DNA from 3 places in the Flexibacterium corallicola genome. Region 1 is predicted to be linked to each of the others. Evidence: riboswitches for the same ligand, from Rfam matches in the RefSeq annotation. Region 1 holds a riboswitch; each other region holds the start of a gene.

The links. Region 1 has a riboswitch for thiamine pyrophosphate ahead of thiC (phosphomethylpyrimidine synthase ThiC). Riboswitches for the same ligand answer to the same signal wherever they lie in the genome.
Region 2: it holds a riboswitch for thiamine pyrophosphate, as region 1 does, so the genes downstream of both, thiB (thiamine ABC transporter substrate binding subunit) here and thiC (phosphomethylpyrimidine synthase ThiC) in region 1, are expected to answer to the same signal.
Region 3: it holds a riboswitch for thiamine pyrophosphate, as region 1 does, so the genes downstream of both, P6574_RS17140 (ABC transporter permease) here and thiC (phosphomethylpyrimidine synthase ThiC) in region 1, are expected to answer to the same signal.

The regions. Positions count from the first base shown of each region.
Region 1 is NZ_JARRCW010000001.1:2,208,882-2,212,157, forward strand. Features, by position in the region: gene thiC (phosphomethylpyrimidine synthase ThiC) at 1-1,250, opposite strand, end outside; TPP riboswitch at 1,363-1,483, opposite strand; gene P6574_RS09565 (thiamine pyrophosphate-binding protein) at 1,878-3,276, shown strand, end outside.
Region 2 is NZ_JARRCW010000001.1:4,061,067-4,064,342, reverse strand. Features, by position in the region: gene P6574_RS17810 (thiamine/thiamine pyrophosphate ABC transporter permease ThiP) at 1-987, opposite strand, end outside; gene thiB (thiamine ABC transporter substrate binding subunit) at 963-1,943, opposite strand; TPP riboswitch at 1,976-2,086, opposite strand; gene P6574_RS17800 (sensor histidine kinase) at 2,410-3,276, shown strand, end outside.
Region 3 is NZ_JARRCW010000001.1:3,903,900-3,907,175, reverse strand. Features, by position in the region: gene P6574_RS17145 (hypothetical protein) at 1-1,075, shown strand, start outside; TPP riboswitch at 1,173-1,275, shown strand; gene P6574_RS17140 (ABC transporter permease) at 1,409-2,167, shown strand; gene P6574_RS17135 (ABC transporter substrate-binding protein) at 2,193-3,131, shown strand; gene P6574_RS17130 (hypothetical protein) at 3,201-3,276, opposite strand, start outside.

The DNA of each region.
Region 1 (3,276 bases):
TTCTCTTTAATCTTGTGCATGGGCACATGCCCTGGTCCTTCGATCATTACCTGACAATCCCTGGCCCAGGCAATTTTTGTCAGATCACCAAGTGTTTCCAACTCCGCAAACTGAGCATCATCATTGGCATCAGCAATTGACCCCGGACGAAGGCCATCCCCCAATGAAAAGGCCACATCATACTGTCGGCAAATATCGCAGATCTCGGAGAAGTGTTCATAGAGGAAACTTTCCTTATGATGGTGCAGACACCATTTTGCCATGATAGAGCCCCCGCGTGATACAATGCCAGTAACGCGGTTAACGGTCATAGGTACCATATGCAGGCGCACCCCAGCATGGATGGTGAAATAGTCTACACCCTGCTCTGCCTGCTCGATCAAGGTATCACGGAAAATTTCCCAGGTTAAGTTTTCGGCAATTCCATTCACCTTTTCAAGAGCTTGATAAAGCGGTACAGTCCCAATTGGTACAGGGCTGTTACGAATGATCCATTCTCGGGTGTTGTGAATATTCCGTCCGGTAGATAAGTCCATTACGGTATCCGCGCCCCACCGGATCGCCCATACCATCTTGTCAACCTCTTCTTCCATAGAGGAAGTAACGGCGGATGTACCCATGTTAGCGTTGATTTTGACCAGAAAGTTCCGTCCAATAATCATCGGCTCGCTCTCTGGGTGATTTATATTGGAGGGAATAATTGCGCGGCCTGCTGCAATTTCCTTGCGCACAAACTCCGGTGTTACATAGTCAGGAATATTGGCTCCCCAATCATTACCTGAGCGCTCTTCGGGTAGAGTTTCTCGTAATTGGTTTTCACGAATTGCGACGAACTCCATTTCCGGTGTGATCACGCCTGCGCGTGCATAAGCGAGCTGAGTAACAGGTTGTCCGTCCTTACCACGTCGTGGGAGTGGTTTTACCGGAAAATCAGCAACAAGGTGGTCACCTTTCGCAAAGCCATTGTCTTCAGGTTTGATATGGCGTCCCTCATATTCTTCTGTATCGCCTCTTGCTTCAATCCAGCTCTGTCGTAGGGTTGGTAAACCTTCCGAAATATTCGTCAGTACTTCAGGGTCAGTGTATGGACCAGAACTATCATAAACTGGAAGCGGAGGTTCACCGGCAGTTAGGTGAACGTAAATCTCTCGCATGGGGACGCGTATATCAGGGTGTAATTCACCGTTAACATAAATTTTTTGCGAAGCGGGCAATCGCCCAGTGGTTATAGATGGTTGGGACAATGTCATTATGGTGCTCCTCAAGTTCATAACTCGAAAAAGACACCAGATGAATTTTGGCTGGAAACTGCAGAAGACACTCTGCCGTTTGGATCGTGGACTCTACACTGGTTTTGTAACACCCCACGCGATCCGTGCTTCCTCCGCCAGTATCAACTGGGTCAGGTTCAAAGGGTCGCGTCGCCGAGCATTTGCTCTGTCAGCCTCTCAGTCTCCTTGGTGAGACTCCCCTGCATAAGTGGTTTTGCTAGAACGAATGTGAATGAGTGTCAAGACAAGTTCCCCCTAAGAGCGGTGAAGAACTGTTGAACCATTTTGTTTTACTGATTTCCAAGCTTCGGAAGCCTACTCAAATCCATAAATTGGAAATAGTGAGTATTACACTAAGTCACTCTCAACAGAACTCAGAAGAATATCGTACAGCAAGGATATCTTAAATTAGCTTGTTCATATTGCAAGTGAGTAAGATGTACATGCACAGTATTATCGCGCCCGATGACTGACATGTACTACACTGACAAATGATCAAATATACTTCACATTGAAGACGATATATCATATATTTATCAACATTCTACAATGACTATGTGAAGTATTTTCTTAGATGCGTTTCTAATGAGATTAAGGAAATATGTCATGTCATACTTAACAGTGGGGGGATACCTTGCATCTCGTTTGGAGCAAATAGGTGTAACGCATTACTTCACAGTGCCGGGAGACTACAACCTTGTCCTACTTGATGAGTTACTTACAAATGAGAGATTGCAATTGATCAGCTGCTGCAATGAACTCAATGCTGGCTATGCTGCCGATGGTTATGCAAGGGCAACACAAACACCCGGTGTCATCATTGTGACATACAGTGTAGGTGGGTTAAGTTCTCTAAATGCAGTCGCAGGTGCTTTTGCAGAGGATTTACCACTGATTGTGGTTTCTGGCGCTCCCAATACCAATTCACTTGCAGAAGCTGAAGTTCTTCATCATACACTTGGAACTATTGATTATGGCTATCAAAGGCGTATCTACAATAATGTAACGGCAGCTTATGCTGTCATTATCGATCCACGAGAGGCACCTAGGCAAATAGATGAGGCGATTCAAGTTGCCCTCACGAAACGTAAGCCAGTGTACATCGAAATTGCCTGTAACATTTCTTCTGCAATCACGTCTGCGGCTATGCCACGACAATTTGATAGGATCTGTCAGAATGATGAGGCTGCCTGTATTGCTGCGGTATCGCATGCGGCACGCCTGTTAAATGATGCTACAAAACCTGTTTTGCTTGGGGGAGCGCGTTTACGTGCGTTCAACGCAATCGACGCCTTTCATAAACTGTCTTCTGTATCAGGATATGCGACTGCAGTGATGGCAGATGCAAAAAGTTTTTACCGTGAAAGTGATAATAATTTTATAGGCATCTACTGGGGACCTGTCAGCTCACGCGGATGTGCAGAAATTATAGAAGCTTCAGATATGATTCTGGCAGCTGGTGGGAGATTCAATGATTACAGTACCGTCGGCCATGCTGCGCTACTGGATCGATCCAAGATGATATTGGTTGATGCTGGCAGAATTGTTGTTGAAGGACAAACCTACGGGCCTGTGTCTATGGAATCTTTTCTTGACCAGCTGAGTGAGAAACTGGTGCATAATGAGATGGCACTGCAGGCTTTTCGTCGAAACTTCCAACCTACGCAAATTCAGGTCGCGGCGGATCCGGAAGGACAGGTTACAACTCGGGCATTGTTTTCCCGGATTCAAAATATGCTTCAACCCAACTTTGCTCTTATCGCTGAAACTGGAGATACATGGTTCAACGCAACCGCTTTGAAACTACCTGATAGTACATGCTTTGAAATACAGATGCAGTACGGTTCTATCGGCTGGTCGGTTGGAGCCGCTTTGGGATATGCCGTAGGTTCCAATGCCAAGCGCCGTGTCGTAGCAATAGTTGGTGATGGCTCTTTTCAGGTGACTGGACAGGAGCTCTCTACAATGATCCGCTATGAGCTCAATCCTATTATTTTCCTTGTCA
Region 2 (3,276 bases), 1.9 Mb from region 1:
TGTGCTGATTGCAGCAACCGAAATTGAAACCACAGCGGCTTTCAAAACAGATGCAGGCAATTCAAAAAGCCCCATTGCACCGGAGCTCGCCACCGCCGTTAGGGGCAGCAACAGGAAGAGAGCGGCCAGAGCAATCCAGAGGCTGTCAATAAGCGCGGAGCCGCCGTCCCAGCGGCGTACGGCATGGTCAAGCCCCGCTCCAAATCCATCGGTACGTGAAAGTTTCAAGGCTGCAACTGCGGCGGTTGTTGTGAGTAGTATCTGAACGGTTGAAAGAAGCGCTGCGCGTCCAAGATCAAAATCATAGGTAAAGGCTTGATAAATCGCCAGCTCGACTGTCGTGGCCCGTGGGCCGCCGCCCAATGTCAGTGCAACAGCAAAACTTGTGAGGCAAATGGAGAAAATAACAGCGAGAATACCGGGTAGAATCCGGGAGAGCATTGGCAGCTCTATCAAGCGAAATAAAGCAGTTCCTTCGCATCCCAACTGTGCCGCCAGTCGAAACCGTTCTGAGGGAACTTCCTGCCAGCCTTGCAACAGCAGGCGTGTTGCTAAAGGTAGATTGAAAAATACGTGAGCAAGAACAACGCCATGCAGGCCATAGATACGCAAGGGCGGTAACCCGAATAGGCCCAAGATATCCGAAATCCAGCCCGAACGCCCGAAGACCTGTAGCAGCCCGAGGATTGCTACGATGACGGGTAGGATGAAGGGGGCTCCTAAAATTGCAATCAGGAAACGGCGGCCCCAAAAGCGCCTGCGTGCCAAGGCGCGGGCCACCGGAATGGCAAGAAGCGCACTGATAAGCGCTGAAAGCGCAGCTTGTGTAAGGGTGAACCGCAGGGCCGACCAGTCTGAGGGGCCAATACCATGCCCCGCCTCGGCGTGAAAGGCCACTGCGGCCAAGGTGCCAATAATAAGCGCCGCGACAAGTCCTGCCGCGGCGATACCCGCAAACGGGTTTACTGGCTGAGCGCGTTCAGCCATTCGGGCAGAGCCTCATCTCGTGCAGCAACAGCCTCGGTTGGTTCAAGGTACAAAGATTTTTCAGGGATGAGCAGCGTTTCAAAACCTTTTGGCAAACCTGCTGCCGGTGTCACGGCAGGGTACATCCAGTTGGTTGTTGGAATGATCTGCTGGAAAGCATCCGATACCATGAAGTTCAGGAACTGATCGGCCAATTCCTGCTGGTCGGTGCCCGCCAGTTTCGCAGCCACTTCAACTTGCATAAAGTGCCCTTCATCAAAGGCGGCAGCTTTTTTACTGGCATCTTCCTCTGCAATCAGATGGTAAGCGGGAGATGTGGTGTAGCTGAGCACCATATCGGCCTCGCCCTCAAGGAACAGACCATATGCTTCGGACCAGCCTTTGGTCACGGTTACAATGTTATCTGCAAGGTCTGCCCAGATTTTCGGAGCTTCATCCCCATAGGCCGCTTTCACCCATAAAAGAAGCCCGAGGCCGGGTGTGGAAGAGCGAGGATCCTGTATCAGGATTTTGGTGTCGCTTGCAGCCAGATCGCGGAAATTTGTCGGCACTTGCGCACCGTCTTTATGAACAAAGGCGAAATAGCCCCAGTCATAGGGCACAAAAGTCTCGTCGCTCCACTCGATTGGCAAGGTGTAGTCAGCCTTCACGGAGTGCGGTGCGAACAGGCCGGTTTTTTTGGCCTTGTCCAGAAGGTTGGTATCCAGCCCCAGCACCATATCGGCCTTGGTGTTTTTCCCTTCCAAACGCAGGCGCGACAGCAGTGCGGCGCCATCTTCAACACCAACAAGGTTCAAGTCGCAGTTACAAATGGCCTCAAAGGCTTCTTCCACTTTCGGGCCCGGGCCCCAGTCGGAAACAAAGCTGTCGTAGGTGTAAATTGTCAACTGTGGATTGTCAGCGGCAAAAGCCGGTGTTGTGCTCAACAGTCCCGCAGCAAATAGCAGATGTTTCATGTCATCCTCAATTGCGGCGAGAGGGTAAGGAGGATCGAAACCAATACCTTTCCCTCCGCCGGTTCTAGCCGGTTCAGGTTCAACGGGTTTGCAAAAAAAAATGCATCTCAGCGCGGCATCTGCGCGCACCCCGAGGTCGGGCTTTTCTTAACGGGTGGCAACCCCAAGCGCAACCGAATATGCGCGGGAACTTCTGGAAGTATCAGTTGGGTATATATCAAAGGGGTTGTCCCCTCAAAGAAGAGTTGGTGGCCATAACTAGGGGGCTACCTTACAACTTTAGGGAAAAGGAGCTTGGAAAACTGGTGTTTTCAGGCTTAATTAGGTTTGTCGGGGATAGGGCATCCCCCAAATAAGGCTAGTAGTTTCGTTTATGAAAGCCGGATCAGTGCTGGAGGGGCAAACCATTTTCACCATGATCAATCGTGCTGCACTTGCATAGTAATATGTGTGGGTAGAGCAATCCATGCATATCATTAGACACGCCAACATAAACTCTGCGCGTTCACCCCACTGGAGAACTCCGGTTGTCATGCTGGCGGTGCTGTTGACCAGCCTGATAGCAGGGGCGCTTACATGGGTCATGTGCGAGCAGAAATTTTTAGAGGATGTTGGCGAAAAGGGCCTGTCCACATTGTCTGTTCAATCGGCAAATCTGGAACAGCATCTGGATAAGTTTCGCTTGCTGGCCCCCATTCTTGCAAGAAGCGGCGAAGTGAAGGCAGCTTTCAAGAATAAAGACGTTCGCTCGGCAAGGCGTATTGCCCGTTTGATTGCCGGAATGTCCGGCGCGGATGAGGTTTGGTTTTTCTCGCCGGAAACAGACTTCACTGTCACGAATTTGCTTTCAAGGGATGCCTTGGCCAATAAAGGTAGGTTCGCAGCGCCCGAAGCTTTTAAATCTGCCACTCAAGGACGGCTGGGCCGCCAGCTCATCGTTCGCGGGAGCAATAAGCAAACCAGCTATGTATTTGCCTTCGCTGTAAGGGAGAGGGAAGCCCAGCTGGGTATAATCGCCGTGAGAGTGAGCCTTTCAGGGGTAGAACAAACATGGGCTTTGAGTGCGAATGGCGTGTTTGCCGTTGATGAGAGCGGCCATATTGTTGCAAGCAACAGGCCGGAGCTGAGAGGGCGCCGCTTTGCTGTAACAGAGCAAAAAACCACAAGTGCACCGCCCGACCAGCTTAACCTTGTCAGGGGCCGAACCCTTCTGGGCCTTGAGCTGTTTCAAGCCAGTGAACTGGCCCCCGCAGCCCCGCTTTTGAAACTGGAGCAAACCGTCGCGCCCTTGGGGTGGAGAGTTCTCACGTTCATTGATGTATCAAATGCACGC
Region 3 (3,276 bases), 1.7 Mb from region 1:
CCAACAACCAAAGACCGAGGAACCTGCAGCAGCGGGGCCCAAAAAACCTTTGGGCGGGGCGGAACGTCCCTTGCATGCGAGTGAGACGGAGCGTCCTCTTGCAGGAATGGGTGAGGGACTACGACCGTCCCGCATGCCGCAACTAATTGTTCTTTTTGTCATCGCCCTGCTGTTTGCTTTGGGGGGGTATGTGGTCTATTCGCAACGGGATGCGATCCTGTCTGGGCTGGATTCTCTTATGAATTCCTCACAGACGCAGGAAACGGCACCTGTACAGGAACCGCAGTCGGAACCTCCCAAGAAGAACGATGATCGCCTGCTGGACAGTAGCCTTCAGGTTGCGCCGGATGCCAAAAACGTAACCACATTGAAAATAACTGGAAGCGGTGAGGACTATAAAGTCTCCTCATCTTCTTCTGATGCAGGAAAAGCCGTCGCCCTTGCGCCGCCGGTGGTTCCTGATTCTGAAACAATGCAGTCAAAGCCGGTGCAAACCAATTCCGTTCGTCCGGCAAAGGCTATTGAATCTGATGTTGGCGGGGTAACCGTTGCCCTACAAAGTATCCTCTATGAAGAGCCGACGGAGACGGGCAGTTCCGGCAGCGCTACCCACGGGCGGGTTCTGTGGAGTTTGGACAGAGGCAACCAGACTGGCGGCGATACGGTGAACGCAAAGGTGATGCTTCCCGAGCGTGACATGAACATCAATATGAAGATCATGCCCAATGCAGATAGTTCGCTTCCTGCAAGCCATCTGGTGGAAATCCGTTTTGAGCTGCCAGAGGGCTTTAGTGGTCAGGGGATCGCCGAGGTGCCAGGCGTGATCATGAAAACCGCAGAAGCGGAGCGCGGTGAAAAACTGGTTGGCGCATGGGTGAAAGTGTCAGACAATCTGTTCTGGATAGCTCTTTCTGATCAATCCGAGGATATCTCCCAGAATCTGGCGTGGCTCAGTGAGCGGGAGTGGATTGATATTCCGATGCTCTATAACAACCAAAAGCGTGCAATTCTTACCTTTGAAAAGGGTGAGCAAGGGGGCCGCGTTCTGGCTCAAGCCATTAAATCCTGGCAGTAAGTATTGTTTTAGAACACGAAACGCATGCCTGAAGAGCGCTCTCTTGTGTTTTAACTAAAAGATTTCTTGAAAAATATAATTTCTATCGTCATTCTGCCCCCATTCCGAGGGGTGCTTCCATAAAAGCTGAGATGGCTCTGCCGAACCCTTAGAACCTGATCCGGGTAATTCCGGCGAAGGGACAGGAACCTGAGCCCAAATCCCGGGTCTCCACCAATGCTGCATTTATGCGACGGGAGATCCTTTTAATGTTTGATTGCTATAGAACGCCTGCTGGTGTTTGGCTGTGCTGTTTGCCCTCTTTTCTCAATCGGGAAAGAAAGGGAGCAAGGCATGCTTAAAAAGTCACTTCTTTCTCTTTTAAGGGGTGCTGGCGGGCTTGCAGTTTTCATTTTACTTTGGGAGTTCATTGTCTGGTTCTTCGAGCTACCACGCTACATGCTGCCGGGGCCTTTTGCAGTGTGGGACGCGCTTATCACCCAGTGGTCTTACCTGCTCTATCATGCAAGTATCACGGCCGGTGAAACGTTGCTCGGCTTCGTCTTTGGTACTTTGGCGGGTATTTACCTTGCCCTGTTGCTGAGTTGGTCTTCCCTTATCCGCCGTCTTCTGTTGCCGTCCATCACCGCTAGCCAGTCCTTTCCTGCGTTCGCCATTGCGCCCTTGCTGGTGCTCTGGTTCGGGTTCGGGCTGGCCTCCAAGGTGATCATGGCGGTTTTTGTGATCTTTTTCTCGATCACCTCAACCTTCTATGACGGGTTACGGCGAACGGATACGGCCCTGCTGGATCTGGGGCATCTGTACCGGCTGAACCGAAGGCAAATGCTTTGGTATATCCGCATTCCGGCAGCGCTTCCTGCGTTGTCTTCGGGGCTGCGTATTGCTGCTGTGTTTGCACCCATTGGCGCCATCGTCGGCGAATGGGTCGGGGCGAAAGGCGGTCTGGCTTTTATCATGTTGCAAGCCAATGCGCGCATGCAAACACCAACCATGTTTGCGGCGCTTATCCTGCTTGCTGCGATGGTGCTCATACTCCGCGCTCTTGTCGAATATGCCACTTCCAAGATGGTTTATTGGCAGCAAGAGCAATAAAAATTTTTAATTGAGGGAACTCTCTATGAAACTTTTGGGAACGCTGGCAGCTGCTGCCTTGCTTGCCTCCTCTATTCAGGCCAGCGCAAACGAAAAACTCACTGTCTTGCTGGACTGGTTCGCAAATCCGGACCACGCTCCGATTATTGTTGCTCAGGCGCGCGGGTTCTTTGAAGCGGAAGGGCTGGATGTGGAGCTTATCGAGCCCGCAGATCCAGCCATGCCGCCGCGCCTTGTGGCTGCGGGTAAGGGCGACATCGCCATTTCCTACCAGCCGACACTCCATGCCCAAATTAACGAGGGTATGCCGTTGGCACGAATTGGTACTTTGGTGGCCACACCGCTCAACACCTTGATTGTTTTAGAAGATGGACCCATTAAGAACCTGAGTGACTTAAAGGGAAAGACCATCGGTCATTCTGCTGTCGGTTTTGAAAGTGCCATGTTGAACCAGATGCTGAAAAGCAATGGTCTGAGCAAAGATGATGTGGAGCTGATCAATGTGAACTTCTCCTTGTCTCCTAGCCTGCTAGCTGGCCGGGTTGATGCGGTGATCGGTGGATATCGCAATTTCGAGTTGACGCAAATTAATATTGAAGGCGGCAAGGGGCGTGCCTTTTTCCCCGAAGAGAACGGTGTTCCTGTTTATGATGAGCTGATTTATGTCGCTCACAAGGACAAGGTGGAAGATCCGCGTTATGCCAAATTCCTTGCGGCTATTGAGGCGGCAACGGTTTACCTGCTCAATCATCAGGAGGATTCATGGAAAGGGTTCCTTGAAGTCTATCCGAAGCTGGATGACGAGCTGAACCAGCGGGCCTGGTCGGACACTCTGCCTCGTTTTGCAGCGCGCCCAGCTGCTTTGGACAGTGGCCGTTATGAGCGCTTTGCCCAGTTCTTGAAAGAGGCCGGTCTTATTGAACAGGCTCCGCCGGTTGAAACCTATGCGGTCGAAATTCGCTAGGGGCATCCCTAACAAATAGGTAAAAGCAGATGATAGTTGGCAGCGCTTTTGAGATGGTCAAGAGCGCTGTCATTTCACCAGAACCAGGTCCTTGCGGGTCATCATCACATCCCGCCCCAGTGTTTCCATTAGGGCGTTGTAAAAG